DNA from 4 places in the Bradyrhizobium nivariense genome. Region 3 is predicted to be linked to each of the others. Evidence: predicted binding sites of a transcription regulator. Region 3 holds the regulator's gene; each other region holds the start of a gene.
What was found. The regulator PhoB, encoded in region 3, activates phosphate uptake and scavenging genes when phosphate is short. The targets are predictions, from matches to a motif close to TGTCATNNANCTGTCAT.

Region 1 (5,759 bases), on a different contig from region 3:
CGTCACAGCCTTCCTCGGCGAGGAAGGCGAGCTGCTCGAGCGTCTCGACGCCCTCGGCGACGATCGACATTTCCAGGCCATGGCCGAGATCGATCACCGCGCGCACGATCGCCGCCGATTGCGGGTTGCGACCGAGATTGATGATGAAGGCGCGGTCGATCTTGATCTTGTCGAACGGGAACGCCTGGAGATAGCTCAGCGAGGAATAACCGCTGCCAAAATCGTCCATGGAGATGCGTACGCCGAGCGCCTTCAGCCGGCGCAGCAGCGCGAGACCGCGATCAAAGTCCTCGATCAGCACGCCCTCGGTGATCTCGAGCTCGAGCCGGCCGGGTGCGAGGCCCGTCTCGATCAGGATGGAATGGACGAGGCCGACCACGTCGCCGTGCATGAACTGCGCCGGCGACAGATTGACCGCGACCTGGAGCGGCTTCGGCCAGGACGCCGCCTCGCGGCACGCTTCGCGCAGGATCCACTCGCCCATCTCGACGATCAGGCCGCTTTCCTCCGCGATCGGGATGAATTCGGCCGGGGAGACCTGGCCGCGCACCGGATGCTGCCAGCGCGCCAGTGCCTCGAAGCCGATGATCTCGCTCTCGGCAACGCTGTGGCCCGTGGCCCCCTGCGGCTGAAAGGCGAGCGAAAGCTCGCCGTTCTTGATCGCCATCGAGAGGTCCTGATGCAGCACGCGGCGATCGCGGATCTGCTGGTCCATCTCCGGCTGGAACAGGCTGATCGTTCCGCGCGATTTCTGCTTGGCGCGAAACAGCGCCGCGCCGGCGTTGGCGAGCAGCGAGGCGCCGTCGGCGCCGTTGTGCGGGAAGATCGACATGCCGGTGGTGACACCGGCTCGGACCGGTCGGCCGTCGATCTGGAATTCCTCGGCGACGGCATCACCGATTTGCTGCGCCAGCGCGAGACCTGTCTCCGGCTGTTTGCCATCGATGATCAGGCCGAACTCGTCGCCGGACAGGCGCGCCACCACGCCGCCGCGCGCGGAGTCCTGGAGCCGCTGGGCCACCTCGACCAGGAGCTTGTCGCCGAGCGCATGGCCGAAGACGTCGTTGACCTCCTTGAGGCCGTCGAGGTCGACGCACAGAACCGCGAACTCCTCGCGGGTGCCTTCGCAGGCCTCGATCATCTGGGTCAACGCCTGCAGGAAAGCGGCACGGTTCGGCAAATCTGTGAGGCCGTCGTGATAGGCCATGTGCGCCATGCGCGACTCGGTCTGCCGGCGGTCGGTGACGTCCTCGTGGGTCTTGATCAGATATTGCGGCTCGCCGGCATCGCTCAGCACGGTGGCGCGGCGGGTGAGGAACAGTCGCAGGCCGTCTTTGGTCGAGATCGGATGCTCTTCGGTGATCATCCCACGCTTCTTGATCGCGGCCTCGTCGCGCGCGATGATCAGCTTGGCTTCCTTGGGATTGAAGATGTCGGACGCGGTCAGGCCCGTGGCTTCCTCGCGCCTGCGGTTGAGGATCGTCTCCGCGCTGCGGTTGGCGAGCAGATAGCGGCCGTCCTTGACCTGCTCGACGATCAGGGCCACCGGGATGTTGTCGACCACAAGCTCGAGGAATTTCTTGGTGCTCTCCAGCTCCTTCGACAGCGAGCGACGGTCGGTGATGTCCTCGAACACGAGCATCAGGAATTCGGGCTTGTTGCTCTCGTCGCGGACCACGATCCGGATCGAGGCGACCATGCGCCGCTCACCGGCGCGCTCGACCTCGAATTCATTGCGGAACTGGCCGTCCGGCGAATTGAGCGCCGCCCGGTCGGTCGCCTCGATGCTGTCCGCCGAGACGGGCGCAAACAGCTCGCGCGCGTTCTTGCCGACGACATGGTCGCGCGAGAAGCCCCAGAAGCGCTCATAGGCGCTGTTGGCGAAGATGTAGCGGCCATCCTCGATGTTCTTCGCGGCCACGCAGGCCGGCACGTTGTCCAGCACCGTTTCCAGGAACTGCTTGGTGGAGGCGAGCTGTCGCGACAGTCTGCGCTGCTCGCTGACGTCCAGATGCGTCGCCACCGAGCCGCCGTTGGGCAGCACGAAATATTTCACCAGGATGGCCCGCCCGTCCGGCAGTTCGGTGATCAAACCGTTGGGGCTTGCCGCCTTCTCGTAGAACTCATCGTTGGAGGCGCCGCCAAGCACCCCGCGCTTGCGTCGCAGCTCGAGGAGCTCGTAGCCGTTCATGTTGGCCCAGAGATCCGACCGCGCCAGGCCGTAAATCTCGATATAGCGGTCGTTGCAGAAGATGATGCGCCGCTGCACATCCGTCATCACCACGCCCTGGTTGAGATTGTTCATGGCGGAGGAGACGAAGGCATTGCGCCGCAACTGCAGGCGCCTGGTCCGGCGCAGCGAGGAATGGATCCACAGCGCAATCGCGGCGAGGAACGAGCAGATGACGACGCCCGCGATCAGGGCTTCCCAGATCACGTTGGGATTGAGCTCGCCGAGATAGCTTGGAGGGGCGAGGCTGTCAGAGAGGGCAAAGGCGCGCGCAGGCGCGACCGCTGCGGCCAGGCACACGACGGCCTGCACCGCAATCGGAAGCGTGCTGCCCACGTGCCAATTATTCTCAGCCATCAGCCACCCGCGATTTCAACGTCGGATTGTCTGGCCTCGCGGGTTTGGATCGGGTAAACGCCTGTACGCACAACGGAAAAATGTGACGTCGAATACGGCAATTGCCCTGACATGATAAATGCTTCCTTAACGGAAAATGCCCCCGCGCCGTCGTTCCCAGGCCTGATGCAACTATCGCTTCCGGCGAATATCTCGCACAACCATGGATAGGGTCGACTGCGTCGTCATCGGAGCCGGCGTGGTCGGGCTCGCGGTGGCTCGAAAGCTGGCGCAGTCCGGGCGCGAGGTGATCGTGCTCGAGGAAGCCGGGGCCATCGGCACCATCACCTCCTCGCGCAACAGCGAGGTGATCCATGCCGGAATCTACTACCGCGCCGGGAGCTGGATGGCGCGCATGTGCGTCGACGGCAAGCATGCACTCTACCGCTACTGTTCCGAGCGCGGCATCCCGCACAGGAATTGCGGCAAGCTGATCGTCGCGACCAATCCGAAAGAGACCGAGAAGCTGCAATCGATCAAGTCGCATGCCGAGGCCAATGGCGTGCTCGACATGCGGCTGCTCACGGGCGAGGCGGCATGTGCGCTGGAGCCGGCGCTCGCCTGCGACGCCGCGCTGCTGTCGCCGTCGACCGGTATCATCGACAGCCATGCCTACATGCTCTCGCTGCGCGGTGAAGCCGAGGAAGCGGGTGCGGCTTTCGCGTTTCACACCCCGCTGATCCGCGCCAAGGCGACCGCCGGCGTCATCGAGATCGAGGCCGGCGGCGAAGCGCCGATGACGCTGCAATGCAGCCTCCTCGTCAACGCCGCGGGGCTCTCGGCGACGACGGTGGCGCGCAACATCGACGGCATGCCGCTGGACCGGATTCCGCCGGCCTACCTCGCCAAGGGAAACTACTTCAGCTGCAATGCCAGGGCGCCGTTCTCGCGCCTGATCTATCCGGTGCCCGAGCCCGGCGGGCTAGGGGTGCATCTGACGCTGGACATGGCAGGGCAGGCACGTTTCGGCCCTGACGTCGAGTGGATCGAGACGATCGACTACGAGGTCGACCCGTCACGCGCCGAGCGATTCTACCCGGCGATCCGCAAATACTGGCCGACGCTGCCTGACGGCGCGCTCATGCCGAGCTATTCGGGCATCCGCCCGAAGATCGTGCCGCCGGCGGTGGCCACACAGGATTTTTTGATGCAGGGCCCGCGTGATCACGGCGTCGAAGGCCTGATCAATCTGTTCGGCATCGAGTCGCCCGGACTGACGTCATCGCTCGCAATCGCGGATCACGTCGCCGAGCTCGCAGGGCTCCAGGTCCCGCGCAATGATGATTCCGCGGCGCGCACCTTGCCGCAAGGATGAGCGCAAAGGCTCCTGTCCCTGCGGAAAGGGTACAATCAACTCTACGCTGTTACGGGGGTTACTAGTGGAGCGTGTCGCCGTGCCTCAGACGCTCGATCTGGTCCTTGACCATCAACTTCCGGCGCTTCAACTCAACAATTTGCAGGTCGTCTGTTGAAAGGTGCACGAGAGCGTCGTGCAATTCGTTTTCCAGAATTTTGTGCTTCCGCTCCAATTCAACCAGATGTGCCTGAATTGTCATTCGAAACCTCCTCGGTAGGGCTGAACCTCAGGATTCGATCCGGACAAGGAAGTCTACATCACCGATTCGTTCTGTCGATGGGTATCCGTCGTCGCAGCGTCATTTTTGAAAATTCATATGTAACGAAGCGTGAGTAAGGGAACCACGCGGGAAAAATCCATGATATCAACGCGCTTGCGCAGTGCCGTCGAGCCGCAGAAAATATGTCGCGGGAGATCGGCGAGCGACGGTCGCAGATCGCTTGCGATCACGCCGCGCAAGGACGATAATTTCCACAGGGCATCCACAGCCTTAATGTCACGCCTATCGGTTTTTCGGCCACCGCAAACATGACCAATGAAGACGAGCGCGAACTCGAATCCGAGCTCGCCCGGTTGCAGCAGGAACACCGAGATCTCGATGCGGCGATCGATGCACTGCATCAATCGCCAGCCCCCGACCTATTGCGGTTACAGCGGTTGAAGAAACGCAAGCTGTTGTTGCGTGACCGTATCGCGTTCATCGAAGACCAGATCACGCCCGACATCATCGCCTGATCCACAGGGGAGAGCTTTACGGCGGTCCGCCGCGCATGAATCCGCTTGACTCGAAAGGAACAAAATAAGAACATTTGGGCACCCCACGCCCCCGGGAAAACGCCCAAGGAAAACGCAGATGTCGGCAACCGCCCTTCTCGACAACAGCCATTATGAACAAGCCTGCGATCAGGCAATCGCGATGTGCGACGGCAATCTGCGCAGCACCATCAAGGCGCTGATCATGGCCAATGAGTATCTGGAGGCCGAGCTCGAGGAATTGCAGGCGGCGATTTCCGCAGGCTGCATTCCGGAGACCTCGCGCAGCAAGATGCGGAGCAAGAGCAGCGCCGCCTGAGCTATCAGCTATCGGAGCCGACCATGTCCGATGTCACCTATTACGTTGCATTACCCTTCCTGACCGACGACGACGGATCGCCGGTCGCAGGTGCGGCCGAGGAATGCCAGACCTCGGCGGCCGCGTTACGGCGCGCCGAGATTATGTCGCACGGCGCCGGCCACATCGGCGCGGTCGCGTTCAGCCGCAGCGGCGATCCCATGACCGGCGAATTCGGTGACGCCAAACTGCTGCGCAGCTTCGGCAATGTACCGGAAGACCTCGGCACGCTTTAAAATCAGCTGCTGACGAGCCTGATGCGCGGCTCGTGCCGCCGGTGCGCCTTGCGCACATACATGGCGGCATCGGCCTCCTCCAGGGCGCGAGCGGCGTCGGACTGCGCCCCCAGCAGTGCGACGCCGGCGGAGGCGCCCGCGCTCACGTGCTGGCCGAGAAACACGAAGGACAGTTCGTCGATGGCCTGCTCGAAGGCCGCGGCCTTCGCCTTGGCGTCGGTCTCGCTGAGATTCCAGAGCAGCAGCGCGAACTCGTCGCCGCCGAGCCGGCCGACCACGTCCGAGGCGCGGACCTGCCGCGCCAGCGTGGTGGCAATCGCCTTCAGCACCTCGTCGCCGGCGGCATGGCCGAAGGAATCGTTGATCGGCTTCAGCCGGTCGACATCGAGCACGATCAGCGCGCCGCTGGCGCGGTAGCGCTTCATGTAG
Region 2 (5,759 bases), on a different contig from region 3:
CGGAAGCCGAGGCGCTGGTCGAGAAGGCGCACCAGGTGTGTCCGTATTCCAACGCGACGCGCGGCAATGTCGACGTTCGCCTGACGATCGTCTGACCGCATGCTGGATTGGCTGGCCCGGGATCCCCTCGGGCCGGCCGCTTCCGTTTGATTTGCCGAGCCTTGATTTGCCATCCCGCGGGATTGCAGCGTCCGTCTGCATGACGCCCCACGCGGGAAGCCATTGCTGGCTCAGACGAACCTCGCTAGGCCTGTGATCAATCTCGACACAGGGGAAGCGAAGGCATGACTGAAGCTGCCAGTTCTGGAGCTGCCACGGGCGCAATGAGCGGCCTGCGCGTCATCGATCTGACGCGCGTGCTCGGCGGTCCCTACTGCACCCAGATCCTCGCCGACCATGGCGCCGACGTGATCAAGGTCGAGCCGCCCGCAGGCGACGAGGTGCGCGACTGGGGCCCTCCCTTCCACGAGGAGGACGCGGCCTATTTCATCGGCATCAACCGCAACAAGCGCTCGATCGGCCTCGACCTCGCCTCCGAGGGCGGCCGGACCGTGCTGCTTAAGATGCTGGAGACCGCCGACGTCCTGATCGAAAACTTCAAGCCGGGCACGCTGGAGAAATGGGGCATCGGCAACGAGGTCTTGCGCGAGAAATTTCCGCGCCTGGTGCATTGCCGGATCTGCGGCTTCGGCGCCGACGGCCCGCGCGGCGGCAATCCCGGCTATGATGCCATCATCCAGGCGATGACCGGCATGATCGCTGCGACCGGCTCGCCCGAGAGCGGACCGATGCGGATCGGCGTGCCGCTGGTCGACATCGGCACCGGCCTCTATGCGGCGATCGGCATCTTGATGGCGCTGTCGGAGCGGCAGCGCTCGGGCCAGGGTCAATTTTTGGAGACGACGCTGTACGAGACCGGCCTTGCCATCATGCATCCGCACACCGCGAATTATTTCATGCATGGCAAGCCGCCGGCGCTCACCGGCAACGAGCATCCCAACCTCGTGCCTTACGCGATCTTCCCGACCAAGACCGACAACATCTTCATCGGCGTCGGCAATGACGGCACCTTCCGCAAGCTCGCGAAGGAGATCGGCAAGCCCGAGCTCGGCACCGATCCGCGCTTTGCCCGCAACAAGGACCGCATCGCCAATCGCGAGGCGCTGCGGGCCGAGCTCGCCGCGGTGTTCAGCCAGCACGAGGCCGAGCCACTGTGCAATCGCCTGCTTGCCGCGGGCCTGCCCGCAGGCCCCGTGCAGAAGATCGACCAGGCGTTGACCAACCCGCACACGATCGCCCGCGGCGATATTATCGAGAAGGACTGGTACAAGGGCGTGGCGTCCCCGATCCGGCTCGACCGCAGCAAACCGAGCCTGCGCCGCCTGCCGCCGAAATTCAGCCAGCACGCGGCGGAGGTGCTGGGCGAATTCGGCTACTCCAGATCCGAGATCGACGCGATGGTCGAGCAGGGCACGGTCTGCGGGCCCGAGCGCAAGCGCTAGGCGTTCAGAATAAAACGAGCGGCAACGCAGGTGCGCTCCCTCCCCCGCCTGCGGGGGAGGGCTGGGGAGAGGGTGCCTTCGCAGTGGGACAATCCCCAAGAGGAGAGAGCCCTCACCCGCGCCTTCGGCGCGACCTCTCCCGCAAGCAAGCGGGAGAGGTTTTGGAGCCCGCGGCGCGATCGTCGACCTCACACATCCAATGCCGCACTGCGGCGCGGGCGCTCTGTGCACTGCGAACGGAGGACGCTGCGCGCTTCGTCTTCGCCTATTTGACGGCTTCCCTTTTGCCGCGCTTGCCGCTTTCGTTTCGGCCGCTTACACAGTCATGTGAACGTCATATGCCGCTGCTAGCGCAAGCGATCATTTTTGACGGCCAAGGGACGGCCAAGGGAGGTTTACTTGATGGCTCTTCGACGCTTTGGAGCGGCTACCGCTTTTGCAGCCATGGTTGGTTTTGGCGCCTCGCCGGCCTTGGCCGTGACCGAAATCCAGTGGTGGCACGCGATGACCGGCGCCAACAACGACGTCATCGTCAAGCTCGCTACCGATTTCAACGCGTCGCAGACCGACTTCAAGGTCATCCCGACCTACAAGGGCAATTATGCCGACACCATGAACGCGGGCATCGCGGCCTTCCGTGCCAACAACGCGCCCCACATCATGCAGGTGTTCGAAGTCGGCACCGCGACCATGATGGCTGCGACCGGCGCCGTGAAGCCCGTCTACAAGCTGATGGCCGACGCCGGCGAAAAGTTCGATCCCAAGATCTACCTGCCCGCCATCACCGGCTACTACTCGACGACGAAGGGCGAGATGCTGTCCTTCCCCTTCAACTCGTCGTCCACCGTGATGTGGGTCAACCTCGACGAACTGAAGAAAGCGAACGTCGAGATTCCGAAGACCTGGCCCGAAACGTTCGAGGCCGCCAAGAAGCTGAAGGCTGCCGGTCATGATACCTGCGGCTTCTCCGGCTCCTGGGTCACCTGGGTCAATCTCGAGCAGCTCTCCGCCTGGCACAACGTGCCGCTCGCCAGCAAGGCCAACGGCCTCGACGGTTTCGACACGGTGCTGGAGTTCAACGGACCGCTTCAGGTCAAGCATCTCGAATCCCTGGTCGAGCTTCAGAAGACCAAGGTCTACGACTATGCCGGCCGTACCAACACCGGCGAAGGCCGCTTCACGTCAGGCGAATGCCCGATCTACCTGACCTCGTCGGCGTTCTTCGGCAACGTCAAGGCGCAGGCCAAGTTCAACTTCACCGCGGTGCCGATGCCGTATTACCCGGACGCGAAGGGCGCACCGCAGAACTCGATCATCGGCGGCGCTTCGCTCTGGGTCATGGGCGGCAAATCGGCCGACGAATACAAGGGCGTCGCAAAATTCCTGACCTTCCTCTCGGACACCGATCGCCAGGTCTATATCCACAAGGCCTCGGGCTATCTGCCGATCACCAAGGCGGCCTACGCCAAGGCGAAGGAGGAGGGCTTCTACAAGGATCAGCCCTATCTCGAGACCCCGCTGCTCGAGCTGACCAACAAGGAGTCGACCGAGAATTCGCGCGGTCTGCGCCTCGGCAACATGGTTCAGCTCCGCGACGTCTGGTCGGAAGAGATCGAGCAGGCGCTGGCCGGCAAGAAGACCGCCAAGCAGGCGCTGGATGCCGCCGTCGAGCGCGGCAACACGATGCTGCGGCAGTTCGAAAAGACCGCGGTCAAGTGAGGCAATGAGCGGCAGGCCGCGACCCGGTCTGCCGCTCTGCTGGCATCATGCAAAAGCAAGCCGTTTTCCAAGCAAAGCTGTTGCCGTACGCGCTGGTTGCGCCGCAGCTCGCGATCGTCCTGATTTTCTTTTACTGGCCGGCCTTGCAGGCGCTGATCCAGTCCTTCCTGCTCCAGGATGCCTTCGGTCTGTCGACGAGCTTCGTCTGGTTCGACAATTATATCGAGCTGTTCAAGGACGCGGCCTATTTCGAGGCGATCGTCAGGACGTTCTTCTTCTCGTTCGCCATCGCCGTCTCGTCGCTATCCCTCGCGCTGCTGCTCGCCGTGATGGCGGACAAGCCGCTGCGCGGCTCGATGCTCTACCGCACACTCCTGATCTGGCCTTATGCGGTGGCGCCGCCCGTGGTCGGCGTGCTCTGGATCTTCATGCTGCATCCCTCGCTCGGCGTGCTCTCGCGCTATCTGCGCGGAATGGGGATCGACTGGAATCCGCTGCTCGATGGCGACCAGGCCGCGGCGCTGATCATCCTTGCCGCCGCCTGGAAGCAGATCTCCTATAATTTCCTGTTCTTCCTCGCCGGCCTGCAAGCCATCCCGAGATCCGTGTTCGAGGCGGCCGCGATCGACGGCGCGCGCCCGATGCGGCGGTTCTGGACCGTGACCTTCCCGCTGCTGTCGCCGACCATCTTCTTCCTCCTGGTGGTCAACATCGTCTACGCCTTCTTCGACACGTTCGGCATCATCGACACCATGACCCGCGGCGGTCCCGGCAAGTCGACGGAGACGCTGGTTTACAAGGTCTATTCCGACGGCCTGCTCGGCGGCAATCTCGGCAGCTCGGCCGCGCAATCGGTCATCCTGATGGTCATGGTCATCGTGCTGACGGGAATCCAGTTCCGCTTTGTCGAACGCAAGGTGACCTACTGATGGTCGAGGAAGAGGGCTTTCGGCGCTACGTCGCTCATTTCATCCTCTGGATCGGGATCGCCATCGTCGCGTTCCCGGTCTACATCGCGATCGTGGCCTCGACCCAGGACAACGCGCTGATCGCCAACGGCCAGATGTCGCTGCTGCCGGGCGGGCATTTCTTCGAGGTCTACTACCAGACCATCTTCGTCGGCACGAGCGGCTCGACCCGCGAGCCCGTCGGCAACATGATGCTGAACTCGCTGGTGATGGCGCTGTTGATCGCGGTCGGCAAGATCGCGATCTCGATCATCTCGGCCTACGCGATCGTCTATTTCCGCTTTCCGTTCCGGATGCCGATCTTCTGGATCATCTTCGTCACCCTGATGCTGCCGGTCGAGGTGCGCATCTATCCGACCTACAAGATCGTCGCCGATCTGCACATGCTCGACAGCTATGCGGGCCTGTCACTGCCGCTGATTGCCTCGGCCACCGCGACGCTGCTGTTCCGCCAGTTCTTCATGACGGTGCCGGACGAGCTGCTCGAAGCTTCGCGCATCGACGGCGCCGGCCCCTTGCGCTTCTTCTGGGACACGCTGCTGCCGCTGTCGCGCACCAACATGGCGGCGCTGTTCGTGATCCTCTTCATCCTCGGCTGGAACCAATATCTCTGGCCGCTGCTGATCACCACACGCGACGACATGCAGACCATCCAGGTCGGCATCCGCAAGATGATCACCACGACCGACGCGCTGACCGAATGGCCGATCGTGATGGCCACGGCCGTGCTCGCGATGCTGCCGCCGGTGTTCGTCGTCGTCGTCATGCAGAAATTGTTCGTGCGCGGCCTGGTCGAGACCGAGAAGTAGGTTTTGGAAGTGAGTTTTCATGGCTAACGTCACCCTGCGCAACGTCCGCAAGACCTATCCCGGCGGCTTCGAGGCCATCAAGGGCGTCAACGTCGATGTCGGCGACGGACAGTTCTGCGTGCTGGTCGGTCCCTCCGGCTGCGGCAAGTCGACATTGCTGCGCATGGTCGCGGGGCTCGAAACCGTCACCGGCGGCGAGATCGACATCGGCGGCCGCATCGTCAACCAGGTCGAGCCCGCCGACCGCGACATCGCGATGGTGTTCCAGAACTACGCGCTCTATCCGCATATGAGCGTCTTCAACAACATGGCCTACGGCCTGCGCAACCGCGGCATGAAGGAGGCCGAGGTCAAGACCCGCGTCGAGGAAGCCGCGCGCGTGCTCGAGCTCGCCCCGATGCTGGAACGCAAGCCGCGCCAGCTCTCCGGCGGCCAGCGCCAGCGCGTCGCCATGGGCCGCGCCATCGTGCGTCAGCCGAAGGTGTTTCTGTTCGACGAGCCGCTGTCGAACCTCGATGCAAAACTGCGCATCGCGATGCGCGTCGAGATCCGTAAATTGCAGCGTCGGCTCAACACGACGTCGATCTATGTCACCCACGATCAGCTCGAGGCGATGACGCTCGCCGACGTCCTCGTCGTGATGAATGGCGGCCAGGTCGAGCAGGTCGGCAATCCCTTGGCGATCTACGAGAAGCCGGCGACGACTTTCGTCGCCTCCTTCATCGGCGCGCCGCCAATGAATCTGATGTCGATGCGCGCCG
Region 3 (5,759 bases):
GCCGCGAGCTCCAGCAGGGCATCGTGATTGAGGATGCGGATCATGATGGCGTCGACATAGCGCGACAGCACGCGCGCGGTGTCGGCGATAGTCTCGCCGCGGCCGAGCTGCATCTCGGCACCGGTGAGCATGATCGGTTCGCCACCGAGCTGGCGCATGGCGACATCGAACGACACCCGCGTCCGCGTCGAGGGGCGCTCGAAGATCATCGCCAGCGTCTTGCCTTCGAGCGGCCTGACCGGCTGATGCGCCTTCTGCTTCGCCTTCATCGCCGACGACGCGGCGAGCATGCTCTTGAGCTCCGACAGCGGCAGCTCGTTGATATCGAGGAAGTGCTTCGGCGCTTTATCGGGCGACTTGCTCATCAGCTTGCCGCCCGCTTGTTGCCGGACAATGCGGTGCAGGCGCGCTCGAGCCGCCCGACGCTGTCCTCGATCTCGGCTTCGGTGACGATCAGGGGCGGCAGGAAACGCACGACATTGTCGCCGGCGCCGACGGTAAGCAGTTTTTCGTCGCGCAACGCGGCAACGAGATCGCCGGAAGGCACCACGGCCTTGATGCCGATCAGGAGACCCTCGCCGCGCACTTCGCTGACGACATCGCCATGACGGTCGATCACGGAGGCGAGCTTCTGCTTGAGCAGCAGCGACATCCTCTGCACGTGGTCGAAGAAGCCGGGCTTGAGCATGACGTCGAGCACGGCGTTCGCAGCGGAGATCGCGAGCGGATTGCCGCCGAAGGTCGAGCCGTGCGAGCCCGGCGTCATGCCGGACGCCGCTTCCGCGGTCGCAAGGCAGGCGCCGATCGGGAAGCCGCCGCCGAGCGCCTTGGCCAGCGACATCACGTCGGGTTCGACGCCGAGGCGGCGGTGCGCGAACAGATCGCCGGTGCGGCCCATGCCGGTCTGCACCTCGTCGAAGGCGAGCAACAGGCCCTTCTCATCGCAGAGCTGGCGCAACGCCTTGAGGAACGCGGGCGTTGCCGAACGCACGCCACCCTCACCCTGGATCGGCTCGATCAGGATGCCGGCGGTCTGCGGACCAATCGCCTTTTTCACCGCGTCGAGATCGCCATGCGGAACCTGGTCGAAGCCCTCCATGGGAGGGCCGAAACCTTCGAGATATTTGGCCGAACCGGTCGCAGCCAGCGTCGCCAGCGTGCGGCCATGGAAGGCGCCTTCGAAGGTGATCATGCGATAGCGGTCCGGATGGCCCTTCATCGCGTGATAACGGCGCACCACCTTGATCACGCATTCCAGCGCTTCGGCGCCGGAATTGCAGAAGAACACGAAGTCCGCAAAACTCTCGTTGCAGAGGCGGTTCGCGAGCTTCTCGCCGTCCGGGCTCTGGAACAGGTTCGACATGTGCCAGAGCTTCGTGGCCTGCTCCTGCAACGCCGTGACCAGCGCAGGATGGGCATGGCCGAGCGCGTTGACCGCGACGCCCGAGGTGAAATCGAGATAGCGCTCGCCATTGGTCGCGATCAGCCAGCAGCCTTCGCCACGCTCGAAACCGAGGTCGGACCTGGCAAAAACGGGGAGCAAATGCGGCGCTGCGCTGTTGGTCATGGCGGTCACTTGAATGTTGCGGACGGTGTGAGCGTGCATTGGGCGACGCACCATTGACCGGCCCGGAAAACGAAACGTGCCGCCTCTTCAGGGCGGCACGCATGAGTATCTTAGGCCTGGTGAAACGGGTGTCAATGCCGCCCGGAAAGCCTCGCGAAACGCTGAATCCGTAGTCTTGCGGTGCCGATTTTGCGGGTTTTCACCACGGAACATGTGGAAGCGAGTCGGCGGACTCTTGCGCGGGAGTCACGCCATATTGTAGCGTTTGGATTGTCAGATACGACATCTCGTGCAGTGGTTCTGATCTCTAAGTCCTCATGTACCGGCGTAAACGTTCGGGCGTTCTAGTCGCGCCCGGCGAGCCTTAAGGGATTCTGGCGGCACGGGTTTTTAAAGGCTTAGGCATTCGCTGCGAGGCCCCAGGATGGCTGGCCCGCAGCGAGGGAAAGGGTGCAATGACGGTTTTGACCTGGTCCGATGATCGCGTCGAGCAGCTAAAAAAGCTCTGGGAGGCCGGACTTTCGGCCAGCCAGATCGCGGCTGAGCTCGGCAATGTGACCCGCAATGCCGTGATCGGCAAAGTGCACAGGCTCGGCCTGTCGGGCCGCGCCAAGAGCCCTTCATCGGCAGCGCCGCGGCCGCGCAAGGCGCGTCCCGCGCAGCACATGATGCGGGTGACCCGCCCGATCTCGCGCGGCAACACCGCGCTGGCACAGGCCTTCGAAGTCGAGGTGGAGGCCGAACCGGTCACCTACGACAACGTGGTGCCGATGAGCCAGCGGCTGTCGCTGCTGGAATTGAACGAGGCGACCTGCCACTGGCCGGTCGGCGATCCCTCGAGCCCGGATTTCTTCTTCTGCGGCGGCAAGGCGCTCTCCGGCCTGCCCTACTGCGCCCAGCACTCGCGGGTCGCGTATCAGCCGGCATCGGATCGGCGGCGTGCACCGGTGAAGCCGGGGCCGCGGTAAGTAGTTTCGATTTCAGGATCGAGCCGTGACGCGATGACGGCTCAAAAATACTCAATGTCGTCCCGGCCTAGTGCGCAAGTGCGCACTAGGCCGGGACGACATCGGAGATTGTGGCGGCAGCCGGCTAGATCACGTCTGCCAACATCACACCGCAAATCCCCTACGCCTGCTCCGCCTTCGCAAAGCGATCGTCCAGCGCGTAGCCGGCACCGCGGACGGTGCGGATCGGGTCCTGCTCGCGGCCGAGATTGAGCAGCTTGCGCAGGCGGCCGATGTGAACATCGACGGTGCGCTCATCGATATAGATGTCGCGGCCCCAGACGCTGTCGAGCAATTGCTCGCGCGAGAACACCCGCCCCGGATGCTCCAGGAAGAACTCAAGCAGGCGATATTCGGTCGGGCCGAGATCGATCGGCCGGCCCGAGCGTGCCACGCGGCGCTTGTCGCGGTCGAGCTCGATGTCGCCAAAGGCGAGCACGGTGGCGAGCCGCTCGGGGCTTGCGCGCCGCAGCAGGCCTTTTACGCGCGCCAGCAATTCCGGGACCGAGAACGGCTTGACGATGTAATCGTCGGCGCCGGTCGCAAGACCCCGCACCCGCTCGCTCTCCTCGCCGCGCGCGGTGAGCATGATGATCGGGAGCTGCTTGGTCTCGGGACGGGTGCGCAGCCGCCGGCACAATTCGATGCCGGATAGCCCCGGCAGCATCCAGTCGAGCACGATCAGATCGGGGATGTGCTCCTTGAGGCGGGTGTCGGCGTCGTCGCCGCGCATCACCGTCTCGACGTCATAGCCGTCGCCTTCGAGGTTGTAGCGGAGAAGCTCGGTCAGGGCTTCCTCGTCCTCAACCACCATAATGCGTGCGCCCATCGGGTCGTCGCTCCTTAAGTCTTCAAGTATTCGGTACCGTGGTGGCGAAGGTCGTCATGTCGCCCTTCGGCCGCTTGTCGGTCATCGCCTGGCCCTCGATCATGTAGAACACGGTCTCGGCGACGTTGGTGGCGTGGTCGCCGATCCGCTCGATGTTCTTGGCGCAGAACATCAGGTGGATGCAGAACGAGATGTTGCGCGGATCCTCCATCATGTAGGTGAGGAGCTCGCGGAACAGCGAGGTGCAGATGGCGTCGACTTCCTCGTCGCCCTTCCACACCGCCATCGCCGCCGGCAAATCATGCGCGGCATAGGCGTCCAGCACCGACTTGACCTGCTGCTGCACGAGGTCGGTCATGTGCTCGAGGCCGCGGAACAGCTTGAGCGGATGGAAGTCCGTCTCCAGCGCCGCGACGCGCTTGCCCATGTTCTTGGCGAGGTCGCCGATGCGCTCGAGATCGGTCGCGACGCGCATGGCGCCGACGATCTCGCGCAGATCGATCGCCATCGGCTGACGGCGGGCGATGGTGAGCACGGCGCGCTCCTCGATGCGCTTCTGCAGCGCGTCGAGCTCGGCATCGATGGTGACGACGCGCTGGCCGAGCGGGATGTCGCGACGGATCAGCGCGTCGACGGAATCGACGATCATGCGTTCGGCGATGCCGCCCATCTCGGCGACCAGGCGGGTGAGTTCCTGGAGGTCGGTATCGAAGGCCTTTGCGGTATGTTCAGAACCCATGTTCCGTCTCCTCAGCCGAACCGTCCGGTGATGTAATCCTGCGTGCGCCGGTCGGTCGGCGACGTGAAGATCTTGCTGGTGTCGTCGAACTCGATCAGCTCGCCGAGATACATGAAGGCGGTCTTGTCCGAGACGCGCGCCGCCTGCTGCATGTTGTGGGTGACGATCGCGATCGTGTAGTCCTCGGACAGCTCCTGGATCAGTTCCTCGACCTTGGCGGTCGAGATCGGGTCGAGCGCCGAGCAGGGCTCGTCGAACAGGATGACCTCGGGCCGTACCGCGACGGTGCGGGCGATGCAGAGGCGCTGCTGCTGGCCGCCGGAGAGCGACAGGCCGGAGGCGTTGAGCTTGTCCTTGACCTCGTTCCACAGCGCGCCGCCGCGCAGCGCCTTCTCGACCCGGCCGTCCATCTCGGACTTCGAGATCTTCTCGTAGAGGCGGATACCGAAGGCGATGTTCTCGTAGATCGTCATCGGGAACGGCGTCGGCTTCTGGAACACCATGCCGACGCGGGCGCGCAGCAGGTTGAGGTCCAGCTTGCCGTCGAGGATGTTGGTCTGGTCGAGCATGAGCTGACCGGTGGCGCGCTGGCCGGGATAGAGGTCGTACATCCGGTTGAAGATGCGCAGCAGGGTCGACTTGCCGCAGCCCGACGGGCCGATGAACGCCGTGACGCGGTTGGCGCCGAGCGTCAGGTTGATGTTCTTCAGCGCATGGTGCTCGCCGTAATAGAAGTTCAGGTTGCGGACGGTCACCTTGGGGGGCGCCTCGGGCAGCATCGGCGCGTGGGGCAGTCCACCCGCCGCGCTCATCGATACGGAAAGATCACTCATTTTGCGGTCCTCTCGGCGCCCAGAATGCGCGCGCCAATATTAAGGGCAAGAACGGTCAGGGTGATGAGCAGCGCCCCGCTCCAGGCCAGCTGCTTCCAGTAGGCATAGGGGCTCTGCACGAAGTTGTTGATGGTGACCGGCAGGTTCGCCATCGTCTTGTTCAGGCCGAGGCTGAAGAACTGGTTCGACAGCGCGGTGAACAGCAGCGGCGCGGTTTCACCGGCGACGCGAGCGGTCGCGAGCAGCACGCCGGTGATGAGGCCGGAACGGGCAGACCGATAAGCAATCCGCTTGATCACCAGCGAACGCGGCAGGCCGAGCGCCGAGGCCGCCTCACGCAGCGCGTTCGGCACCAAGAGCAGCATGTCCTCGGTCGTGCGCAGCACCACCGGGATCACGATCACGGCGAGCGCGAGGCTGCCGGCGATCGCGGAGAAGCCGCGCATCGGCACCACCACCGCGCCGTAGATGAACAGGCCGATGATGATCGAGGGCGCCGAGAGCAGGATGTCGTTGATGAAGCGGATCACCGAGGTCAGCTTGTCGTTGCGGCCGTATTCGGCGAGATAGGTGCCGGCGAACATGCCGAGCGGCGCGCCGATGCCGACGCCGATCACGGTCATGATCAGCGAGCCGACGATGGCATTGAGCAGACCGCCCTCGTTCGATCCGGGTGGCGGCGTGTTCTCGGTGAACAGCTGGACATTGAGTCCCGCAAGTCCGTTGTAGAGCAGCGTGATCAGAATCAGCGCGAGCCAGGTGACGCCGAAGGCGGTTGCGGCCA
Region 4 (5,759 bases), on a different contig from region 3:
ACGAGCTTCTTCATGGTTTTGCCTTCCCATCCTTTGTCAAATTCAAGCTGCGACCGAGGGGCGTCCGAGCCCTCGCCGGCGGATGACGTCGATCAGGCGATCGATATCCGTCGCGGTGTTGAACATGCCGAGCGAGACGCGGATGCCGTCACGTTCGGGCGAAACGCGCACGCCGTTCTCCTCGAAATGCCCGAGCCAGTCCGCTGCGGGCAGGGCGATGACGTAGATATGCGGGGCGCGGTGCTTTCGATCGCGCGGGCCAACCAGGCGGACGCCGAGCTCGTCCAGGCGCGCGATCAGGTGATCGCCGAGGTCGAAGCAGTGGTTCTGGATGTTCTGCACCCCGATCTGCTCGATCATGTCGAGGGAAGCACCCAGAGCATGGACCGCGGGCAGATTGAAGTTGCCAAGTTCGAAGCGCCTGGCGGCCGGAGAGGGTGCCATTTTGTCGGGACGCGCGATGAGGTCGCTGGGAACATCGGCGAGGCTCGCAGCCGCCATATAGGCCGGTTCCAGCTCTCCAAGGGATTTGTCCCAATAGAGAAGCCCGAGCCCTTGCGGAACGAGCAATCCCTTGTGGCTGCCGGAGCCGATGAAGCTGGCGCCGATCGCCTTCGCGTCAACAGGTACGACGCCGATCGCCTGCATCACGTCGACGACGAAGTAGAGCTTCTTCCTGGCGCACATCGCGCCGACGCTTTCGATGTCGAAGCAGTGACCGGCATGGAAGGTCACATGCGACATCGAGATCGCACGCGTCTTGTTGTCAATGAAGGGAGCAAAGCTGTCGGCATCGACGATATCCGTCATCGGAACGAAGCGGATTTCGACGCCCTTCCGTTGCAGATTGAGGAACGCGTAGGCGTTGTTCGGATGATCGCCGTGGATCATCAGGACATTGTCACCGGCCTGGAGCGGCAGTGCGTTTGCCGCGATGTTCATGCTTTCCGACGTGTTTTTCGTGAAGGCGATCTCATCCGCTGTCACGCCGAGAAAGCGAGCGACCTTGACGCGGGTCTGCTCCACCCGATCGAGCCAGACGCTCTTCGGGCCAGCCGTCTCGAAGCTCTCGCGAAGGAAGAGCTCGATGGCGGCCTTCACCGGACTCGCGAGTGGGGTTTGAAACCCGGAGTCCAGATAGACCATCCGTTCGACGGCGGGGAATTCCTTCCTCACAGCGTCCACGTCGTAGTGGCGAGACATGCACATCTCCAGTTGGGCGCCGACGGGACTTGGCTCTCGGCCAAGAGGCGGAGCGAGATTTTCGGAGCGGGCGAGACTGCGTTGCACAATTTCTAGTCATTCACCGGCAGCGCTGAGAGTATGAGCTTTCCTGCCTGCGACAAACAAAATTGTCGTATTTCAATATGTTTTTTTCCGAAAAATGATATAAATTGGCGTTGGTCTTGATTTTGCTGCTGATTTTGGCCGGGTGAGAAATGACGAAGCGAATTGAGAAGGAGGGTCCTTTGGATCGTGCTCTTGCGATCGTTCGGCACGTTGCCGACCAGCGCAAAGCCGTCTCAGCGGCAGAGATCGCAAAGGCTCTTTCGCTGCCTCTTCCGACGGCACACAGGTTGATCGGAAATCTCGAGGACCGTGGACTGCTTCAGAAGGCGTTGGGGACCAAGCGCTACGTTGTGGGAAACCAGCTCGTCACCCTGTCCGCCACTGTCATCGGCGCGGCGTTTCGTACCGCGCGACGGCACGCGGTGCTTCGGGCGGTCGTTGGCGAAATCGGCGAACAGTGCGAGATCGGCATCGTACGCGATAATTTCGTCGCCTATGTCGACAGTGTCCGCGTTTCGGAGCCGCAAGGTCTTCAGTTCAATCCGGGAGAAGCGGCGCCGTTACACTGCACGTCCACGGGGAAGATCTACATGAGCAGATTGCCCGAGCGGACCCGGGCGCAGCTGTGCCGCGCACTCCCCCTGACCAAATTCACGGAAACGACGATCGTCGATGTCCACGCGCTGATGAAGGTTCTCGATGATACGCGGCAAAGGGGCTGGGCCAAGACGAACGAAGAGTACGTGAAGGGGGTGGTGGGATGTGCCGTCCCCATTCTGTCGCCGGATCGAGAACTGATTGCTTGCCTGGGGGTCTCCGTGCCGGTGGCGCGCGTCAGCTTCGTCGAGTTGGACCGGTTCATAGCGCCGCTTCAAAAAGCTGCCGCTCTGCTGTCAGAGACCATTCTGCAAGTTGAAGACGACGATGGCGCTGATGCTCAATGATGGCATGGTGCCGGCGGTTATTGCGAGCTGCCGCCCGTCGGGCAAAACACCCTGTCAATCCCTCCCTGCAAAAATATTCCTATTTACCGAATTTCGGATATGGCGCATATTCCGTGCATCCCGCCCGCTACAAGGGCGTTTCGCGATCGTCACGAGACGCGGGTCGGGAGGCGGTGGCCGCGACTGCGTCGGCGCGCTGGGCAAGCTGCAGGGCGGGTTTTCCCGTGAGCAGCTGCACACGCGGTACGACACGGCGCTGACAGTCTCCTCGTTCGGTCTCGATGGCGAGCGCACGCCAGCCATCGGGGACAGGGGCGGGGAGGTGCGCGGACGGCAAAATCGTGTGGTCCTGACGCCCGGGGTCTGTGCGTCAAGTTTTGTGGTGATGCTGCTGCCCAACCGGGTCAGCACATCAGCCATCCGCAAGGCGACGGGGGCAATAGTGCATCGCTCCCCGGGGAGAGCGCGTCATAAGCCGTAAAACCATTCGTGCAGGGAAGGCCGGTTGCTCGGCGTCACCTGTTGTCCACCCCGTGCGCGTCTTTTTCGCACGCGGGACTGCGGGTGCCAGCCGGCGCCCGGCCTTCCCTGCGCCCTTTCTTGCGAGAGCGGCGAAGAAGAGAGCAAAGCTCGGGCGAAATGAGCCGCGAGAATGCAAAGCCGTGTGTTCTGAATGGAAGGTGTTTATGCCGCAGTCTCGTGCCCCGGACGCAGCGCAGCGTCTCTTCGACGGTGCGCTGCAGAGCCGGGGCCCATATCACTGCGACGCACCGTGTCGCCATCTCGGTCCCGGCTCTGCGCGGCAACGCTTGGGCGTTGCTGCGCGTCCGGGACACGAGAGCTTCGATCCCCCTTACGCGCTCTCCGTCTCCCGGTGCACGTCGTGCACCACCAGCCCCATGCCTTCGTCCGGCATCTTGATCCAGTCGCGGCGCTTGAGGGTGCGCTTGGTGTCCTCGTAGCCGCTCGCCCAGTGCTCGCGCATCGAGGTGCCCGAGAATTCGTGGTCCTTGGCGTCGCCCTCATAGGCCTTCTGCTGATAGATCAGATGCAGGATCGCGATCTCTGGCATGTCGCGCAGGCTCGCCTTGAGCTTGCGCTCCTCGTCGGACAGTTGCTCGTCGGGAAGCTTGGCCAGCGCCTTGTAGAGTTGGACCTTGAGATTGTGGGTGCGGCGGTAGACGTCGGTGTTGTGGCGGGTGCGCGAGGAATACATGATGTCCTTGTGGCGGGCCATCACGTCCTGGATCGAGCGCGGAAGCACGCCGCGTGCGCTGAACAGGTCGACCTGGAACACCAGCGAATTGAGCGCGTCTTCCTGCTCGAGCAGGTGCTGCAGTGGGGTGTTGGAGACGATGCCGCCGTCCCAGAAATGATCGGTGCCGATCCGTACCATCGGCAGTGCCGGGGGCAGGGCGCCGGAAGCCATGATGTGCTCCGGCTCGATCTCGTCATGGGAATTGTCGAAATAGATGAAATTGCCGGAGAGCACGTTCACGGCGCCGACCGCGAAGCGAACCTTCTTCTCGTTGATGAGGTCGAAGTCGACGAACTCGAGCAGGCTCTCCTTCAGCGGCATCGTGTCGTAATAGCTGGTGGCGGTCCGGGCGCCGACCGGGCTGAACCAGGGATTGACCTGATGCGGGCTGAAGAAGCCCGGCTGGCCCATCGCCGACGTCATCCACGCGCTGGTGAGATTGCGCCACTGGCGGAAGATGTCTCCGTCAGGCGTGTAGTGCCAGATCTTGCGGTTGGTGATGCGCTCCCAGAAGATGCGCAGCGCCTCGAGCCGCTTCTCCGGCTTGTTGCCGGCGATGATGGCGGAGTTGATCGCGCCGATCGAGACGCCGCAGACCCAGTCGGGCTCGATACCGGCCTCGTGCAGCGCCTGGTAGACGCCGGCCTGGTAGGCGCCGAGCGCGCCGCCGCCTTGCAGCACCAGCGCGACGCGGTCGCAGCGCTCGGGCCGCCAGCCTCGTGAGGGAGGCTGATGTGTCTGATATGTGCGGGCGTCCATGGTGTGCCTCCCTGCGTGAACCAAAACGATTGCGTTCCGCGGTGACGGCGTGATGACAATTTGGCGCCGATGCATCGCTTGCATGCACCATGGCCGCCTTGGGAATGGTTGCGGTCGTGCGCCTGACGGAAATCCTTCACATCGCAGTCAATGACGGCGGCTAGCAATTTGCATCGCCGCCTGACGCTGCCGGGCGGGCATCACATCAGCATCACGAGAGGAGACCAGCGATGCGCAGGGAAGATTTGCTGAGACTTCCGTCCATGCCGGCCGCCGGGCCGAGCTATCCGGCCGGGCCCTATCGCTTCGTCAACCGCGAATTCCTGGTCATCACCTACGAGACCGATCCGGACCTGATCCGCGCCGGCCTGCCTGACCCGCTGGAGCCGATCGACCAGCCGATCGTGCATTACGAATGGATCAAGATGCCGGACTCTTCCGGCTTCGGCAGCTACACCGAGTCCGGCCTAGTCATCCCAGCGCGCCTGCACGGCGAGGATGTCAACTTCGTCTCGCAGATGTATCTGGACGATGATCCGCCGATCGCGGCCGGCCGCGAGATCTGGGGCTTTCCCAAGAAATACGCCCATCCGAAACTCGAGATCGTCAAGGACACGCTGACGGGCACGCTGGAATATGCCGGCCAGCTCGTCGCCATGGGCACGATGGGCTACAAGCACGAGAGCATGGCCGGCAACGGCGATCTGACCCGAGCGACGCTGTCGAAGACGCAGATCAATCTGAAGATGATCCCCGGCGTCGACGGCCGTCTCGAGATCTGCCAGCTCGTCGCGATCAACCTCATCGACATCGTGCCGAAGGGCTCCTGGATCGGGCCCGGCCGGCTGCATCTCGTGCCGCATGTCAACGCGCCCGTCGCCGATTTCCCGGTCCGCCGCTGCCTCGGCGCGCATCATTACATCGCCGACCTGACGCTGCCGTTCGGCCGCGTCGTGCACGACTACATCGGGGAAGCCGAGGCGGCGGCCGCGACCGGGCTGGCGGCCGAGTAGGGCGCCATCATCAAACTGTAACAATGCCGTAATTGAGTACCCGCGTGGGTCCGGAAGATGCCGTCAGCCATCTCTAGGACGGGGCATTCGTTGACGGTTGGGGTTGGTCATGGCTGAGCCGGCAAAGCTTGTCAGCGCGATATCGGATTCCGTGCCTGCCATTCCCGGCCTGGTGTGGGCGTTCCGCCTCCACAGCGACGGCGGTGCCGAGGCGCTGCCGATCGACCAGCCGATCGAGTTCAGTCATGACGGCCGGCTCTGGCTGCATTTCAACCTCACGGACACGCGCGCACGGCCGTGGATCGCCGCGTCCCAGCTGCCGCCGCTCGCGCGCGAGCTCTTGCTGTCCAACGACACCTTCCAGCAGCTTCACGTCATCGACCACTGCGTCTACGGCGTGTTCTCCGACCTCGTGCGCGACATCGACAGCGCGACGGAGGAGACCGCGTTCCTGCGCTTCGCCATGACCGAGCGGCTCCTGATCAGTGGCCGCCA

Region 1: QCM77_RS19085 (YdcH family protein) is a predicted target of PhoB. The motif match lies at 4,269-4,285, and genes of this name have one in related genera.
Region 2: ugpB (sn-glycerol-3-phosphate ABC transporter substrate-binding protein UgpB) is a predicted target of PhoB. The motif match lies at 1,824-1,840, and genes of this name have one in related genera.
Region 4: QCM77_RS04670 (acetoacetate decarboxylase) is a predicted target of PhoB. The motif match lies at 4,293-4,309, and genes of this name have one in related genera.

Annotation. Positions count from the first base shown of each region.
Region 1 is NZ_JARWCR020000021.1:45,444-51,202, forward strand. Features, by position in the region: gene QCM77_RS19075 (sensor domain-containing protein) at 1-2,587, opposite strand, end outside; gene QCM77_RS19080 (NAD(P)/FAD-dependent oxidoreductase) at 2,790-3,941, shown strand; gene QCM77_RS19085 (YdcH family protein) at 4,003-4,182, opposite strand; gene QCM77_RS19090 (YdcH family protein) at 4,512-4,718, shown strand; gene QCM77_RS19095 (hypothetical protein) at 4,837-5,055, shown strand; gene QCM77_RS19100 (hypothetical protein) at 5,079-5,330, shown strand; gene QCM77_RS19105 (GGDEF domain-containing protein) at 5,333-5,759, opposite strand, start outside.
Region 2 is NZ_JARWCR020000092.1:24,360-30,118, reverse strand. Features, by position in the region: gene QCM77_RS41155 (organic hydroperoxide resistance protein) at 1-95, shown strand, start outside; gene QCM77_RS41150 (CaiB/BaiF CoA transferase family protein) at 285-1,502, shown strand; gene ugpB (sn-glycerol-3-phosphate ABC transporter substrate-binding protein UgpB) at 1,905-3,221, shown strand; gene ugpA (sn-glycerol-3-phosphate ABC transporter permease UgpA) at 3,269-4,150, shown strand; gene ugpE (sn-glycerol-3-phosphate ABC transporter permease UgpE) at 4,150-4,998, shown strand; gene QCM77_RS41130 (sn-glycerol-3-phosphate import ATP-binding protein UgpC) at 5,018-5,759, shown strand, end outside.
Region 3 is NZ_JARWCR020000084.1:17,087-22,845, reverse strand. Features, by position in the region: gene argF (ornithine carbamoyltransferase) at 1-365, opposite strand, end outside; gene QCM77_RS39850 (aspartate aminotransferase family protein) at 365-1,567, opposite strand; gene QCM77_RS39845 (GcrA family cell cycle regulator) at 2,023-2,535, shown strand; gene phoB (phosphate regulon transcriptional regulator PhoB) at 2,696-3,403, opposite strand; gene phoU (phosphate signaling complex protein PhoU) at 3,426-4,142, opposite strand; gene pstB (phosphate ABC transporter ATP-binding protein PstB) at 4,154-4,975, opposite strand; gene pstA (phosphate ABC transporter permease PstA) at 4,972-5,759, opposite strand, start outside.
Region 4 is NZ_JARWCR020000003.1:241,831-247,589, forward strand. Features, by position in the region: gene QCM77_RS04645 (amino acid ABC transporter substrate-binding protein) at 1-14, opposite strand, end outside; gene QCM77_RS04650 (aminotransferase class V-fold PLP-dependent enzyme) at 43-1,203, opposite strand; gene QCM77_RS04655 (IclR family transcriptional regulator) at 1,440-2,234, shown strand; gene QCM77_RS04660 (hypothetical protein) at 2,215-2,715, shown strand; gene QCM77_RS04665 (patatin-like phospholipase family protein) at 3,088-4,251, opposite strand; gene QCM77_RS04670 (acetoacetate decarboxylase) at 4,482-5,264, shown strand; gene QCM77_RS04675 (transporter) at 5,374-5,759, shown strand, end outside.